4 regions of the Streptomyces sp. NPDC043427 genome follow, and region 1 is predicted to be linked to each of the others. Evidence: riboswitches for the same ligand, from Rfam matches in the RefSeq annotation. Region 1 holds a riboswitch; each other region holds the start of a gene.
What was found. A riboswitch is a leader RNA that binds a small molecule or an ion and turns the genes downstream of it on or off. The one in region 1 is predicted to bind cyclic di-AMP.
Positions count from the first base shown of each region.

Region 1 (4,026 bases):
CCAGCGCCTCGGCGTGCCGGGCGTCGTCGGTCAGGTCGGAGTCCAACAGCTCGCACAGGGCGATGTCCTCGGCCAGCCCGAGCCGGGCCGCCCGCTCGCGCAGCCGCAGCACCGGAAGGGTCGGGATGCCCTCGCGCAGGTCCGTCCCCGGCGTCTTGCCCGACTCGTGGGAGTCGGAGGCGATGTCCAGCACGTCGTCCGCGAGCTGGAAGGCGACCCCCAGCCGCTCGCCGTACTGCGTCAGGACGTCGACCACGGTCTCGTCGGCGCCGGACATCATCGCCCCGAAGCGGCACGACACCGCGACGAGCGAGCCGGTCTTGCCACCCAGCACGTCCAGGTAGTGCTCGACCGGGTCGCGCCCGTCCGTGGGGCCCGCCGTCTCCAGGATCTGGCCCGTGACCAGCCGCTCGAACGCCTCCGCCTGGACCCGCACCGCCTCCGGCCCCAGGTCGGCCAGGATGTGCGAGGCCCGCGCGAACAGGAAGTCGCCGGTGAGGACCGCGACGGAGTTGCCCCAGCGCGTGTTCGCGCTGTCCACTCCGCGCCGCACCTCGGCCTCGTCCATCACGTCATCGTGGTACAGCGTGGCGAGGTGGGTCAGCTCCACCACCACCGCCGACGGCACGATCCCCGGCGCGTACGGGTCACCGAACTGCGCCGCGAGCATCACAAGAAGTGGCCGAAAACGCTTCCCGCCCGCTCGTACGAGGTGCTGCGCGGCCTCCGTAATGAACGGGACCTCGCTCTTGGTGGCTTCGAGCAAACCTTCCTCGACGGCCGCCATTCCGGCCTGGACATCGGCTTCCAGAGCCTGGTCCCGCACGCTCAGCCCGAACGGCCCGACGACGGTCACGAGGGGTCTCCTGTCTGCTGGTGTCTACCGGCGCTTACATGGTTTGTCGATAGGTCGCTGCCATCACTCAAGTCAGCGTATCCGGTCACCTTTCGATCACTGATGCCCCCCGCCCTCCCACATTCCATACCGTCCGGACGGTATGGAATCAGGCGTTATGTCTTTGATCTTCCGATACGACAGGACATCCATCGACTTACCCGCGAGCAGTGATTCATGCCCCACCTCGCGGTCGTCATCCAGCCATGGAGTCGTAGTGCCCTATTTGCCGCAATTGGATCCTCAATTCCCCTTGGCGGCAAATGAGCTGAGGAGATGTGCGCAGTGAATTGGGTCACGTGCGGGTTTATTCGGACACTGCGCCGCATGTCAGCTCCCCCCTTTGCCCACCCCCGAGTTGAGTCTTGGCAACCGCAAAGGATCAAGCACCCGATACGCCTCAGACCAAGGTCAATAGGGCAAGACGCCAATCCACCACTTGTTCCCGACATGTGCTCTCGCATACGTTCCCGGCCTGTCGGGCGGACGCCTCATCCTGCCGCCGCCCGCCGCCACCCATCGACGAACTCACTCGCGTACGGCAGGAGCGGGGGACCCAGGTAAGTCGCCGGGCCGGGCATCGCACCGGACCGGCTTGGGGTGAAGCCGTGTCGCCGTACGGCGGCCCGGCCGGGCACCTCCCAGCCCGAACCCGACAGCTCACCTCGCAGGCGCCGGAGAGGAATTCACCATGCCCGCTGCCGGCCTGCCCCGCCGCACCCGCACGTCCCGACTCGTTCGCACTCTCGCCGTCGCCGGCACCGGCGCCGCCGTGCTCGCGCTGCCGCTCATCGGCGCGACCAGTGCCTCCGCCGCCACCCCGACCCTGACGACCGCTGCCGTCACGGGCTACCCCAACACCCTCGACGGCTGGATCCGAGCGTCGCTCGCCATCATGGCCGAACGGGGCATCCCCGGTTCCTACGACGGCATTTACCGCAACATCATGCGTGAGTCCTCCGGCAACCCCAACGCCATCAACCTGTGGGACTCCAACGCGGCCGCCGGAACCCCGTCCAAGGGCCTGCTCCAGGTCATCGACCCGACGTTCCAGGCCTACCACGTGCCCGGCACGTCGTTCGACCCCTACGACCCGATCGCGAACATCACGGCCGCCTGCAACTACGCGGCGGCACGCTACTTTCCGGTCAACAACTTTTGGTTCCCTGCTTGTTCTTTTTTGTTTGGATCAGGCCGGACCCCGCTCCCTGATCCGGCCTGATCCAAACGAGAGGCCCTAGGCCTGCCCCCCTCAGCCTTCGGGGAACAGTCCTTCGAGGACGACGGCGATGCCGTCGTCCTCGTTCGACGTGGTGATCTCGTCTGCTACGGCCTTGAGTTCGGGGTGTGCGTTGGCCATCGCGACGCCTCGGGCCGCCCAGTCGAACATGGGGATGTCGTTGGGCATGTCCCCGAAGGCGATCGTGTCCGCCGGGCTCAGACCCAGGTGCTCGGCGGCCAGCGCCAGGCCGGTCGCCTTGGTGATGCCGCACGGCTGGAGTTCGACCGTCCCCGGTCCCGACATGGTGACCGTCGCGAGGGAGCCGACCACTCCGCGCGCCGTCGCAGCCAGTTCGTCGTCGGACAGGTCGGGATGGCGTAGCAGGACCTTGCTGATCGGCGCGCACCACAGGTCTGCGCGCCGACCGACCCGTACGGCGGGCAGGGTCGGGTGGGGCATCAGATACCCGGGCTCGATGAGCGTGAGCCCCTCGACGCCGTCCTGGTCTACCGCGGCGTACACCTGCCCCACCTCGGCCTCCACCTTCTCCAGCGCCGTCTCCGCCAACTCCCGGTCCAGGGTGACGGACCACAACAGCCGGTCCGCGCCGGCGTCGTAGACCTGTGCGCCCTGCCCGCACACCGCGAGCCCCGCGCTGCCGAGGTCGTCGAGGAGCGGGCGCACCCGGGGCGCCGGCCGTCCCGTGACGACGAGGTGCTGGGCACCCGCCCGTGCCACCCGCGCGAGCGCGGCGAAGGACCGGTCGGAGACGGTGTCGTCGCCGCGCAGCAGCGTTCCGTCCAGGTCGGTGGCGATGAGTGAGTACGCGGTGCGCTCGTCAGATGCGGTGGGTGCGGCCATGATCAGAGAATACGGACAGGACACCCCCCTCCACTCAGCGCGAACCGGACGGCGACAGCGCCCATCGCCGCCCAGCCGCCACTTTCAACTCCCATGCGGCGATCGGCTTTTCACCCCCAGGGGGTGCTCGTGTCCCTCCGTCTCAGCCGTGCGCCGCCGCCAGATGCCGCGCCAGCCTCGGTGAGGCGAACTCCGTGCCGCACACGAACCGCATCACCGGGCCGTACGACGCCGCGGCCGGCAGCCCCGTGAAGTACAGCCCCGGCACCGACGACACGTATCCCGCGCCCAGCTTGGGTGTGCCACGGCTCACCGCGAGTTCGGTGCGCAGCTCATGGCCGAGGAAGTCCATCGCGGCGAGGTCGACGCGGTAGCCGGTCGCCGCGACGACGTGGTCGGCCGACAGCCGCTGCGTGCGGCCGCCGTGCGTGGTGACCGTCAGCGTCGTACCGTCCTGCGTCGCGTCCGCCCGCACGACCCGGTCCACCTCGCTGACCCGCACCTTGCCCTCGAACCGGTCGCGCAGCCACCAGGCGCCGAGCGGCCCGAGGACACGGCGGACCAGGTAGTGGCGGGCCTGGGCCGGCAGGTGGCGATAGGGGTGCGGGTAGTAGGTCAGCGCCCACAGCGACCAGGCGCGTCCGAAGGGCGACTCGGGGCGCAGCCTGGGCTGGTGCCACGGGGGCGCGCCGAAGGCGACCCGCCCGCGTCCGCGCGAGACCACGCGGACCCGCGCGCCCGCCTCCGCCGCCAGTACCGCGGTCTCCAGCGCGGACTGGCCCGCGCCGACGACGATCAGCTCCCGGCCGGAGAAGCGGGTGAGGTCGTGGTGCTGGGAGCTGTGGGAGACCGGGCCCGCGGGGGCGGGTCCGTCGGCCGCGGCCGTGGCCAGCTCCGGCGGCAGGTGGGCCAGCCCGGACAGGCCGGTGGCGACGACGACGGCCCGGGCGGTGAACAGCTCTCCGGAGTCCAGCTTCAGTTCGAAGCCTTGGGCCGGGCTGCGGTCCACCGACACCACCCGCACCCGCTCCAGTTCGGGCACCAGCTT
Region 1 covers NZ_JBWKCC010000032.1:114,416-118,441, reverse strand. The annotation lists gene AC067M_RS36880 (polyprenyl synthetase family protein) at 1-856, opposite strand, end outside; cyclic di-AMP (ydaO/yuaA leader) riboswitch at 1,419-1,584, shown strand; gene AC067M_RS36875 (transglycosylase SLT domain-containing protein) at 1,587-2,117, shown strand; gene AC067M_RS36870 (HAD family hydrolase) at 2,148-2,978, opposite strand; gene AC067M_RS36865 (NAD(P)-binding domain-containing protein) at 3,121-4,026, opposite strand, start outside.

Region 2 (4,026 bases), on a different contig from region 1:
GGTCTCCGTGCGCGCGCCGTCCCCGGAGGGGGCCGTTCAGTGGGCAGCCGACTGTCGGGCGGCCGGCCTCGCCGTGGGTTGCTTCCGTCCTCCTTCCGTTCCCGACGGCATCTCACGGCTCAGGCTGACCGCCCGCGCGGACCTCTCCGGGGCGCAGATCGAACGCGCTGTACGAGTGATCGGCGAGACGCGACCATGAGTCGGCGTGACACGGCCGTGGGTCGCCCCTGTTGACGGACGAGGGTGATCAGCGGAACGCGGCCGTGAATCCCGACCAGCTCTCGGGGGAGAAGAGCAGGGCGGGCCCGGCCGGGTCCTTCGAGTCGCGTACGGCGAGCAGCCCGGCGCACGGCCCTGAGGCCGGCCGGGCCGTCTCGACGCAGTTGTTGGCTCCCGTGCTGTAGCTGCTGCGCAGCCAGCGCACGTCGTGCAGATCGATGCTGGAAGGAACGTTCCGAGGCAGTGCGGACATAGTGCCTCCTTACGCGCCGTCACCTATCCCGGCGATGTAATCCAACGAGTCCTCGGGCGAAAGGGCATGGATCTGAAGGGTGTTGAAGGCCTCGCTGTAGGCCCGGAGGTCTTCTTTCCGTTCGAGGTAGAGGCTACTCGTCAAGTGGTCGAGAACAACCACATCCAGGTCAGAAGTGCTCGGAAAAGAGAAGATAACGAAAGGGCCGGTGACGCCGATGTGCGCCCCGGCCGTGAACGGCAGTACCTGGAGCCGTACTTGCGGCAGCCGCGCCGCCACCACCAGGCGTTCGAGCTGCCGGGCCATCACTCCGGGCCCGCCGACCTCCCGCCGCAGCACCGCCTCGTCCAGCACCGCGCTCAGCTCCAGCGGCGGATCCGCCCGCAGGACGACCTGCCGGGCCAGTCTGACCTCCACCAGCGTGTCGAGCCGGTCGTCGGTCACGCCCTCCAGGGCGGCCCGGGTCACCGCGCGGGCGTACTCGGGCGTCTGCAACAGGCCCGGAACCACCGACGTCTCCAGGGTGCGCATCGCGCCGGCCTGCGACTCCAGGCTGATGAAGTCCCGGTAGGTGGGCGGCAGCACCCCACGGTAGGCGTGCCACCAGTGGTGCCCGCCGACACCGTCGGAGCCCGCCAACGCGAGCATCAGCTCACGCAGTTGAGGATCGGCCACGCCGTAGACGTCGAGAAGTAACCGCACATCGGCTGGTTTCACCCCGCTGGTGCCCGTCTCGATCCGGCTCACCTTGGACTGGTGCCAGCCCACAAGTCGGGCCGCCTGCCCACTGGTGAGCCCCGATTGGGCGCGCAGCGCGCGCAGTTCCGCACCCAGTTTGCGGCGGCGCACCGCGGGACCGTGCTGCATGGGTACTCCTTACTCCCGACGAGCCACCCAAATCCGCTCCGTGGTCGTAGGGTTCACCGCTTCGAGCGACAGATATATGCACATCTTGGTGGATCGCCACCCGCGAGGGGCGAGGTAATGGCACTCTGACGACGAAGCACCAGTCCGGGACCGTACTCGAATCATCCGCTCCATGTCGGACTTGCGGTCCCGGGGGAAAGGGACGACGTCGCCATGGCAGACCATCTGGAAGCATCCGTCACTCTGCCGAGCGATCCCGCCTCGGTCTCCGCGGCCCGCGCCTTCGTGGTCGGCACCCTCGCGGAGTGGGGCCTGCCGGAGGAAGCGGAGGTGTCCGACACCATCCGGCTCATCGTCTCCGAGCTCGCCACCAACGCCGTGCAGCACACCTTCGGGCAGTCCCCGACCTTCACAGTCGCCCTCCGGCTCGACCGGGACGAACGGGTGTTCGTGGGTGTCACCGACAGCCATCCCCGGTTCCCCAAGCGGCTGCCCGCCGCCGTGCAGCAGGACAACGGCCGCGGCATGGTGATCATCCGCTGGCTGACCGCGGAGTGCGGCGGCAAGCTGAGAGTCCGGCCGACCCGGGAGGGCGGCAAGACGGTCTCCATCGAGCTGCCGTGGACCGTGCCGGCCGAGCCGGTGACAACGGTGGGGCAGCAGGAACAGTAACCCCGGGTCCAGATCTGGATCTACGTCCACAACTACTTCAGCACCTGCGTGCGGGGCCCCGCACACCGCGCGCCGACGGCCCAGGGCGTCCGTGTGGAGCCCTGGGAGCCGTCGGACCGAGCCGAGGACCGCTGCCGGCGCTTCAGGACGCCGGCACCGCCCTCGGGAGGGTCACTTGACCCGGCCGTACCAGACGTTCTTCGTCCAGAGCTTCTGCAGCTTCACCACGTCCCCGGTCTTCGGGGCGTGCCAGATCTTCCCCTTCCCGGCGTAGATGCCCACGTGGTAGACGCTGGAGCTGGAGGAGCCCGAGTGGAAGAACACAAGATCCCCGGCCTTGCGGCTCTTCACGGAGATGTGCCGGGTCTTGTTGTACTGCTGGGCCGCCGTCCGGGGGAGCTTCTTGCCCGCCTTCTTGAACGCGTACAGCGTGAGTCCTGAGCAGTCGAACCTCTTGGGGCCCGTGGCTCCGTACTTGTACGGTGAGCCCTTTTTGGACGCCGCGATCTGGAGCGCCTTCGTCGCAGGTGTCGCGGCCGCGGCGTCGGAGGCGATGCCGGGAACCACGATCGAGCCGCCAACGGCGGCGATGGTCAGGGCCGAGGCCGTGCCGGCCCGGGCCATCAGCGACGGGACACGATTGAGCGCAGTCATGCGCAACCCTTCGTCAGCCGCCTGTGAAGGATGACCTGTCGGATTCGGGCTGGCGAAGTGGCCCGGCCGCGTTGCCGCGGCTTCACCCCAAGGGCTGCTCGACCCGGTCATGGCGTGACCGTTCCGGCGACCCGTCTTGCTTGGGTCCTCCACTCCTGCCGATCCACTCCTGTCGACCAGTCATCCGGGCGGCGGCAGGACTCGGCGTCCGTCCGGATCGCCCCGCCGTTGTGGCGGGGGCTTGTCGTCAGTCACGGATCTTCACTCACAAGTGTCCGAAATACCCAATGGAATCGGGGGTTTGTGGCGTTACTCACCACTCACCCGTTCGGGTGGACAGTGTGGTGTTCGAGTGAGTGTCCAGGTCATGACGGGGCCTCGGACCAGCATGAAAGGGTCTCAGCCCCGGCTGACGCTACGCGCGTTGCGCAAGTCGGGAGGTCCCGGAAAAGGACCTTCTTCTACTCCGAACAGGGGTACTTCATTCGGTCCGTTTAGCTTCCGATCCGGACGTCCCGCCGAGGAGGCCGCGCGTCCGGACCGGACGCGGGTGAGTCAACTGTCGGAGAGCGGCGGCATCGTGACTCGCGCCGTACGACGCTCCCCGTCAAGGACGCGCAGCGCACGCGCCAGCGTTGGAGCGTGCAGCTCGGTCTCACCCCGCTGGTGCATGAGCGCCAGTGCGTCCCTGAGCGCCGTCGCCTTGGCGACGAGCGCCTGTGCGGCGCGTAGACCACGGTACGTGTCCCCGTGATGCGCCGGGTTGATTCGGCCGAGAAGGTCCACAACGTCCAGGTAACGGTCGATCAACTCGCCCTCGGCGCGCGTGAGGGCGGGCAGCGGTGGCAGCTCCGGAGGCAGCATCGGTGCCTCACCTCGCGCCGGGCGCGGTGCGGGAGGTCTTGCGGCTGGAGATGAGCCCGTCCACCAGGCCGTACTCCACGGCCTCCTGGGCGCTGAGGATCTTGTCGCGCTCGATGTCCGCGGTCACCTGCTCCGGTGTGCGCCCCGTGTGCCGTACGAGCATCTCCTCCAGGCGGTCGCGGGTGCGGATCAACTCGGCGGCCTGGATCGCGAGGTCGCTGGCCTGCCCCTGGACCGGCTCGGCCAGCGCCGGCTGGTGGATCACGATGCGAGCGCCCGGCAGCGCGAACCGCTTGCCCGGCGAGCCCGCGGCCAGCAGCACCGCGGCCGACGCGCCGGCCTGGCCGAGGCAGATCGTCTCCACCTCGCAGGTGACGTACCGCAGCGTGTCGTAGAGGGCCGACATCGCGCTGAACGAGCCGCCGGGGGAGTTGATGTACAGCGAGATGTCCCGGTCCGGGTCCTGGTACTCGAGGTACATGAACTGGGCCATCACG
Region 2 covers NZ_JBWKCC010000015.1:74,809-78,834, forward strand. The annotation lists gene AC067M_RS23680 (8-amino-7-oxononanoate synthase) at 1-199, shown strand, start outside; gene AC067M_RS23685 (DUF397 domain-containing protein) at 248-472, opposite strand; gene AC067M_RS23690 (helix-turn-helix domain-containing protein) at 482-1,339, opposite strand; gene AC067M_RS23695 (ATP-binding protein) at 1,553-2,011, shown strand; gene AC067M_RS23700 (C40 family peptidase) at 2,183-2,665, opposite strand; cyclic di-AMP (ydaO/yuaA leader) riboswitch at 2,669-2,804, opposite strand; gene AC067M_RS23705 (hypothetical protein) at 3,221-3,529, opposite strand; gene AC067M_RS23710 (ATP-dependent Clp protease proteolytic subunit) at 3,537-4,026, opposite strand, start outside.
Region 2: it holds a riboswitch for cyclic di-AMP, as region 1 does, so the genes downstream of both, AC067M_RS23700 (C40 family peptidase) here and AC067M_RS36875 (transglycosylase SLT domain-containing protein) in region 1, are expected to answer to the same signal.

Region 3 (4,026 bases), on a different contig from region 1:
GAGGTCCCCGCGCGCGCCCTGATGGCCGCCTACCGGCTGCCGCACGACGGCACGCGCGCGTGCGACGCGGCCGACCTGGCGCTCACCGTCCTCGGCGGCGGCGAGTCCTCCCGCCTCTACAACCGGCTCGTACGGCGCGACCGCACGGCGGTGGCGGCCGGCTTCGGCCTGCTGCGGCTGGCCGGGGCGCCCTCCCTGGGCTGGCTCGACGTGAAGACCTCCGGTGACGTCGAGGTGCCGGTCATCGAGGCCGCCATCGACGAGGAGCTCGCCCGGTTCGCCGAGGAGGGCCCCACGGCCGAGGAAATGGAACGCGCCCAGGCCCAGTTGGAGCGCGAGTGGCTGGACCGCCTCGGCACGGTCGCGGGCCGCGCCGACGAACTCTGCCGCTACGCGGTGCTGTTCGGCGACCCGCAGCTCGCCCTGACCGCCGTCCAGCGCGTGCTGGAGGTGACGCCGGAGGAGGTCCGGGAGGTCGCCAAGGCCCGCCTGCGCCCCGACAACCGGGCGGTGCTCGTCTACGAGCCGACCGCCGCCGAAGCCCCCGCCGATCAGGACGAGAACGAGGAGGCGGCCCAGTGACCGAGCTCGCCACGATGGACTTCCACCCCCAGCCCCAGGCGGGCGACGCGAAGCCGTGGGCCTTCCCGGCTCCGGAGCGCGGCACCCTCGACAACGGCCTCACGGTCCTGCGCTGCCACCGCCCCGGCCAGCAGGTCGTCGCCGTGGAGGTGCTCCTGGACGCGCCCCTGGAGGCCGAGCCGGCCGGCCTGGACGGCGTCGCAACCATCACGGCCCGGGCCTTCTCCGAGGGCACCGACAAGCACTCCGCCGAGGAGTTCGCCGCCGAGCTGGAGCGCTGCGGCGCCACCCTCGACGCACACGCCGACCACCCCGGCGTACGCCTCAGCCTCGAAGTCCCGGCCTCGCGCCTGGAGAAGGCCCTCGGTCTGCTCGCCGACGCCCTCAGGGCGCCCGCGTTCGCGGACAGCGAGGTCGAGCGGCTCGTCCGCAACCGCCTCGACGAGATCCCGCACGAGCTGGCCAACCCCTCCCGCCGCGCCGCCAAGGAGCTCTCCAAGGAGCTCTTCCCGGTCACGTCGCGCATGTCCCGCCCGCGCCAGGGCACCGAGGACACGGTCCAGAACATCGACTCCGCGGCCGTACGCGCCTTCTACGAGAAGCACGTCCGCCCCGCCACGGCCACCGCCGTGGTCGTCGGCGACCTCACCGGCGTCGACCTGGACGCGCTCCTCGGCGACACCCTGGGCGCCTGGACGGGCTCCTCGGCCCAGCCGCGGCCCGTGCCCGCGGTGACCGCCGACGACACCGGCCGTGTCGTCATCGTGGACCGCCCCGGCGCCGTCCAGACACAGCTGCTCATCGGGCGCATCGGCCCCGACCGGCACGCGCGCGTGTGGCCCGCGCAGGTGCTCGGCACGTACTGCCTCGGCGGCACCCTCACCTCCCGCCTGGACCGCGTGCTGCGCGAGGAGAAGGGCTACACGTACGGTGTGCGGGCGTTCGGGCAGGTCCTGCGCTCGGCCCCCGACGGCTCGGGCGCCGCGATGCTCGCCATCAGCGGTTCCGTCGACACCCCGAACACCGGCCCCGCCCTGCAGGACCTCTGGACGGTGCTGCGCACGCTCGCGGCGGAGGGTCTCACCGACACCGAGCGCGATGTCGCCGTGCAGAACCTCGTCGGGGTGGCGCCGCTGAAGTACGAGACCGCCGCGGCCGTCGCCAGCACGCTGGCCGACCAGGTCGAGCAGCACCTGCCGGACGACTACCAGGCGACGCTGTACCAGCAGCTGGCCGCGACGGGCACCGTGGAGGCCACCGCGGCCGCCGTGAGCGCCTTCCCGGTGGACCGCCTGGTCACCGTCCTCGTCGGTGACGCCGCGCAGATCAAGGAGCCCGTCGAGGCCCTCGGCATCGGCGCCGTCACGGTGGTGTCCGCCGAGTAGCGGCACACACGAGCGGCGGAACGCAGGGGCCCCTGGAGACGGAAACGTCTCCAGGGGCCCCTGATGTCCGAATTGGGGGAGAGGTTGCCTGTCTGGCCTGTGGGATGCGCTACAAAAGCCGTGATCCGTTTGAGGATTGAAAGTGGTCCCGCTTAGCGTCATCCGGGCTGTTCGTCGGGCAATGCGTCGCAACCGCGGCACCGGACAGTCATCGCCGAGTCCCCGTACGGCGCGAGCCAGGGGAGCCGGGGACCCAACTAGGCAGTCCCTGGGGTGAATCGGACGCCCGCGCGTGTCGCGAGGGGGCCCGTAGGAGACCTTCCTGCTCCGAACCCGTCAGCTAACCCGGTAGGCGAGAAGGAAGGAAAGGACCACTCATCTTCATGGCGTTCACCTGCGCCACCGGGAAGCACCGTCGTCCCAGCCGCATGAAGCGCACCACCGCCCGCGCCGCGGGCGTCGCCGCGCTCGCCACCACCGGAGTCATCGGCACCCTGAGCGCACCGGCGCTCGCCGCCGACACTGCCGTCGAGCAGACCGGCCTGATGCCCGTCGTCACCGTCGGCGACGCGGTCGCCGACCGGGTCGACGCCCAGGCCGCCGCCCAGAAGGAGGCCGCCCAGCTGAAGGCGGCTGAGGAGGCCGCGCGTAAGAAGGCCGCCGCGGAGGCCAAGAAGGCGCGCGAGGAGGCCGAGCAGGTCCGCGCGGCCAAGGCCCGTGCCGTGCGCGCCGCCGAGCGCAAGCGCCTCAACGCCTTCGTGGCGCCGATCTCCGGCTCCTACATCTCCACCGGCTACAAGTCCGGCGGCTCCCTGTGGTCCTCCGGCAGTCACACCGGCGTCGACTTCCACGCCGCGAGCGGCACCACGGTGCACGCGGTCGGCTCCGGCACCGTCGTGCAGACGGGTTGGGGCGGCTCCTACGGCAACCAGGTCGTGATCAAGATGAGCGACGGCACGTACACGCAGTACGGCCATCTGTCGTCCATCGGCGTCTCGGTGGGCCAGCAGGTCACCCCGGGGCAGCAGATCGCCCTGTCCGGTGCGACCGGCAACGTGACCGGCCCGCACCTGCACTTCGAGGCCCGTACGACTCCGGAGTACGGCTCGGACATCGATCCGGTCGCCTACCTCCGCCAGCACGGCCTGAACGTCTGACGACAGACCGCAGAACATCCCGCGGCCCCGGCTCCCCGAGCCGGGGCTTTCGCGTTTTCAGGGACCCCGCTGTCCAAAAAATATCCATGGATTCCGGCCCGCCATCGGAAATTCCGGCTCATTGCAATAGAGTCACTGACCACACGTCCATCGTCGACGTTTCACGGGGATTAAGGCGGAGGTCGGTCATGCGTATTCCGGCGCATTCGGTATGCACGGCCATCCGGGACGACATCGTCGCGGGTGTCTACGAGCGCGGTAGCCGGCTCACCGAGGAACTCCTCGCGCGCCGCTACGGCGTCTCTCGCGTCCCCGTGCGGGAAGCCCTGCGCACGCTGGAGGCCGAGGGCTTCGTGGTGACCCGGCGGCACGCGGGCGCGTGCGTCGCCGAACCCACCGAGCAGGAGGCCGCCGACCTGCTGGAGATGCGCATGCTCCTGGAGCCGCTCGGTGCCTCCCGGGCCGCCCAGCGGCGCTCCGAGGCCCACCTGAAGGTGCTGCGCGGGCTCGTCAGGCTGGGCCAGGAACGGGCCAGACGGGGCAACAGCGAGGACCTGCGCTCCTTGGGGAGCTGGTTTCACGAGACGCTCGCCCAGGCCTCCGGCAGCCATGCGATGACCTCCACGCTGACTCAGCTGCGCCACAAGATCGCCTGGATGTACGCGGTGGACGCCCCGGCCGACCCCGTGGAGTCCTGGGCGGAGCACGGCGCGATCGTGGACGCGGTGGCGCGCGGCGACGGCGAGCGCGCGCGGACGATCACGGCGCTGCACACCGAGCGCGCGACCGCCGCGCACCGGCTGCGCTTTTTGGGCGGGGAGCGCCCGGAGCGTGTGAGGACTTCGCAACATCCCGTAAACATGTCGGGCCAGCGGCATTAACACGGGGGCCGTATACAAAGG
Region 3 covers NZ_JBWKCC010000007.1:132,101-136,126, forward strand. The annotation lists gene AC067M_RS15125 (M16 family metallopeptidase) at 1-582, shown strand, start outside; gene AC067M_RS15130 (M16 family metallopeptidase) at 579-1,967, shown strand; cyclic di-AMP (ydaO/yuaA leader) riboswitch at 2,170-2,336, shown strand; gene AC067M_RS15135 (M23 family metallopeptidase) at 2,351-3,124, shown strand; gene AC067M_RS15140 (GntR family transcriptional regulator) at 3,313-4,005, shown strand.
Region 3: it holds a riboswitch for cyclic di-AMP, as region 1 does, so the genes downstream of both, AC067M_RS15135 (M23 family metallopeptidase) here and AC067M_RS36875 (transglycosylase SLT domain-containing protein) in region 1, are expected to answer to the same signal.

Region 4 (4,026 bases), on a different contig from region 1:
AGGCCGCCCGCACCGCGCCCCCGGCGAGGGCCGACCACACCGCCACCGCGATCCACAGCAGGGCCTGACCGGGCACCTTCAGCCAGGAGACGTCCAGGGCGTCGGCGACGGACAGCATCGCCGCCGCGGTCATCCCCATCGGGAACGCCGTCGCCCAGCGGCGCTCGTCGTAGTGCGGGCGACGCCGGACGCATTCGGCGGCCACGAGTACGGCGTACCAGCACAGGTCGAGCACGAGCAGGCCGACCGTCACGGTGCGCAGGACCCGGCTGTCGTCGTTGTTCCACAGGTACAGGCGCGCGCTGTCGGCGACGAGCAGCCTCGACCCGGCGAGCGCCGAGATGGAGAGGGCGCCGCCCGCGATCCACTGGTCGCCCGAGCCCACGGTCACCTGCCGGAGGTCGAAGCAGAACAGCGCGGCGCAGTAGAGGGCCAGGCCGAGCCAGAAGAGCACGAGAGCGGCGTGCGCGAGCCAGTCGGCCGCCTCGGCCCCGGCGAGGGCGGCGGCCAGCACGGCGAGCCCCTGCGCGGCCACACAGCCGAGGAACACCGTCCCCGGCATGCGCCGCCGCCAGTGCGGTACGACGGCGAGGAGCAGGCCGGGCCCCAGCGCGGCCGACAGCGCCAGCAGAGCCGCCGCGACGGTCTGCTGCCCCAGGGCCGAAAAACCGGTGCCGAGCACGGTGGTGGCGGCGACCGCCGTGAGCACGTCCGGCGTGGCCGCCTCCGCCACCCACCGCTCGCGTTCCCACAGCAGCCGTACGGCGAAGAGCACCGCCAGGACCAGCCACGCTGCGGACGCCGCTCCCAGCGCGATCCGGGACAGCGCCTCGTACCCCGCCAACCGCAGGCCGACCGCCACGATGCCGGTCGCCATGACAGCGGCGCCTGTCGCCGGTGAGCGCTGCGCCCACCAGGCGCGGAGGGGGGAGGGGCGGGGCATGCCCCGATGCTAAGGAGCCACCTCGCCGCGGGCGCGGAAAGGCGCTCCACGCGCGCGTGCCCCCACCCGGTCGGCCCCGGCGGGGTCAGGCCGGTCGTACGACGCTGTGGATCCCCGATTCGCCGTCGTAGTAGATGGACTCCTCGCGGACGTACGCGCCCGGCTTCGGGGCGTGGATCATCATGCCGTTGCCGATGTAGATGCCGACGTGGCTGATGTCGTCGTAGAAGAAGACCAGGTCACCGGGCTGGGCGTTGGCGAGGGAGACCGTGGTGCCGGCGTTGACCTGGTCGTAGGTGACGCGGGGGAGGTCCACGCCGGCGGCCTTCCAGGCGGCCTGGGTGAGGCCGGAGCAGTCGTAGGAGTCGGGGCCGGTGGCGCCCCAGACGTACGGCTTGCCGATCTGCGCGCGGGCGAAGGCGAGCGCCTTCTCGGCCTTGGTGGCGTACGAGGAGTCGGTGGGCGTCGACGAGGACGAGGACGACGAGGGGGACGAGGACGGCGAGGAGCTGTCCTGCTGGGCTGCTGCCTCCTCCTGGGCCTTCTGCTGCGCCGCCTGCTGCTTCGCCAGCTCCGCCGCCTTGCGCGCGGCCGCTTCCTGCTTCTGCTTCTCGATCGCCGCGAGCCGCGCCTTCTCCTCCGCCGTCAGCTTCGACAGCAGCCCGCGCGCGTCGGCGAGCTTCTTCTGGACGGTGCTCTTGGCGGTCTTCAGGTCGTTCTGCGAGTCGGTGAGCGTGGCGAGGCTCTCGCTCGCCTCCTGGCGCTTCTCCATCGTCGCCGACTGCTCGGCGAAGTAGTCGTCGACCTCCTTCTTCTGACGGCCGGTCATCCGGTCCATCAGCTGAGTCTGGTCGAAGTAGTCCTGTGGGGAGTCCGCCAGCAGGAAGGTCGCGGTGTCGGGCGCGGCCGCGCCGGTGCGGTACTGGGCCGCGGCGTAGGAGCCGAGCCGCTCGCGCTCCTCGTTGAGCTTCTGCGCGCGCTTCGCGACGTCGTCGAGGAGGGTGTCGACGTGCTCGCGCTGCTTCGCGGTCTTCTCCTTGGCCGCGTTGTACTTCTCGGTCGCCGACTCCGCCTGGCGGTAGAGGTCGTCGACCTTCTTCTCGACTTCCTCGAGGCTCGGCTTGTCGTCCGCGGGTGCGGCGTTGGCCGTCTGGGAGAGCAGGGCCACGGAGGTGAGGGCGGCCGTGGCGAGGGCGGGCGTGCGTATGCCCGCCACGCGCTTGCCCGCGGAGCGGGGCTTGCGGTGCTGCGACGCCAAGGGAGGCGACTCCTTCCATCGTCCGCCTACCGGGTTAGCTGTCGGGTTCGGGCGGGTGGTTCGGAAGGGTTGCCCTACGGCCTTGTCCCCGTCAGGGGAGTGGGCCGATTCACCCCAAGGTCTCGGTGGGTCCCCGGCTCCGGCCGGCACTGCGGCGCGGGCGGACTCGGCGGAGGCCGCGCGGCCCGGCGACGTTCGCCGGTGGGGGTCGTGCGGCCTGCCCGGCACGGTAGCCAACTGGTGTGGCCCTTGTGAAGGTTGATGGGTGATATGCCCGATACATTTTCGTGACCTGGGGTCAGGGCTTTACTTGTTGGGGCCCATGTGGAGATGTCTGTGACGGCTTGGGCGTATTTGCGCTCGCGAAGCAGGTTCGTCGCCGATCGTGACGGAGCGGTTCCGCAGGGTGTGAGGGCGGGTTTTCCGGGATGTTTTCGGGGTGGCGGCCCGTTGTCGGTGGGGCGCCCTAGACTCGGAGAGCGATGAGCAGCCTCTTTGACGACAGCTTCCTGGCGGACCTCCAGGCCCCGAAGGGCCATGGGGAAGAGCCTCCGCCGCCCGACGACGATCACGTACCGGAGCCGATCCCGGACGATCTGTTCGGCGGGAAGTTCGACGTGCCGCCGGACCGGGAGGAGTACTACCGCGACGGCGCCCCGCGCCCGGTGGTGGACCCGGCCGCGCTCCTGGAGGGGCTGAACGAGAACCAGCGCGCCGCCGTCGTGCACTCCGGCACCCCGCTGCTCATCGTGGCCGGCGCCGGGTCCGGCAAGACCCGCGTGCTCACCCACCGCATCGCCCACCTGCTCGGCGAGCGGAACGTCCACCCGGGCCAGATCCTCGCGATCACCTTCACCAACAAAGCCGCGGGCGAGATGAAAGAGCGCGTCGAGCAGCTCGTCGGCCCGCGCGCGAACGCGATGTGGGTGATGACCTTCCACAGCGCATGTGTGCGCATCCTGCGCCGCGAGTCCAAGAAGCTCGGCTTCACGTCGTCGTTCTCGATCTACGACGCCGCCGACTCCAAGCGCCTGATGGCCCTGGTCTGCCGCGACCTGGACCTCGACCCCAAGCGCTTCCCGCCCAAGTCCTTCAGCGCCAAGATCAGCAACCTCAAGAACGAGCTGATCGACGAGGAGGACTTCGCCGCGCAGGCCACCGACGGTTTCGAGAAGACCCTCGCCCAGGCCTATGCCCTGTACCAGTCGCGGCTGCGTGAGGCGAACGCCCTCGACTTCGACGACCTGATCATGACGACGGTCAACCTGCTGCGCGCCTTCCCGGACGTCGCCGAGCACTACCGCCGCCGCTTCCGGCACGTCCTCGTCGACGAGTACCAGGACACCAACCACGCGCAGTACGCCCTCGTCCGCGAGCTCGTCGGCACCTCCGAGCACCCCGTCGACGTGCCGCCCAACGAGTACGACGTCCCGCCCGCCGAGCTCTGCGTGGTGGGTGACGCCGACCAGTCGATCTACGCCTTCCGCGGTGCGACCATCCGCAACATCCTCCAGTTCGAGGAGGACTATCCGGACGCGACGACGATCCTGCTGGAGCAGAACTACCGCTCCACCCAGACGATCCTCAGTGCGGCCAACGCGGTCATCGAGCGCAACGAGTCCCGCCGCCCGAAGAACCTGTGGACCAAGGCGGGCACGGGCGCCCGCATCACCGGCTACGTCGCCGACACGGAGCACGACGAGGCGCAGTTCGTCGCCGACGAGATAGACCGCCTGACCGACGCGGGCGACGCGAAGGCCGGCGATGTCGCCGTCTTCTACCGCACCAACGCGCAGTCCCGTGTCTTCGAGGAGGTCTTCATCCG
Region 4 covers NZ_JBWKCC010000002.1:653,011-657,036, reverse strand. The annotation lists gene AC067M_RS06875 (tellurite resistance/C4-dicarboxylate transporter family protein) at 1-943, opposite strand, end outside; gene AC067M_RS06870 (C40 family peptidase) at 1,029-2,201, opposite strand; cyclic di-AMP (ydaO/yuaA leader) riboswitch at 2,210-2,368, opposite strand; gene pcrA (DNA helicase PcrA) at 2,684-4,026, shown strand, end outside.
Region 4: it holds a riboswitch for cyclic di-AMP, as region 1 does, so the genes downstream of both, AC067M_RS06870 (C40 family peptidase) here and AC067M_RS36875 (transglycosylase SLT domain-containing protein) in region 1, are expected to answer to the same signal.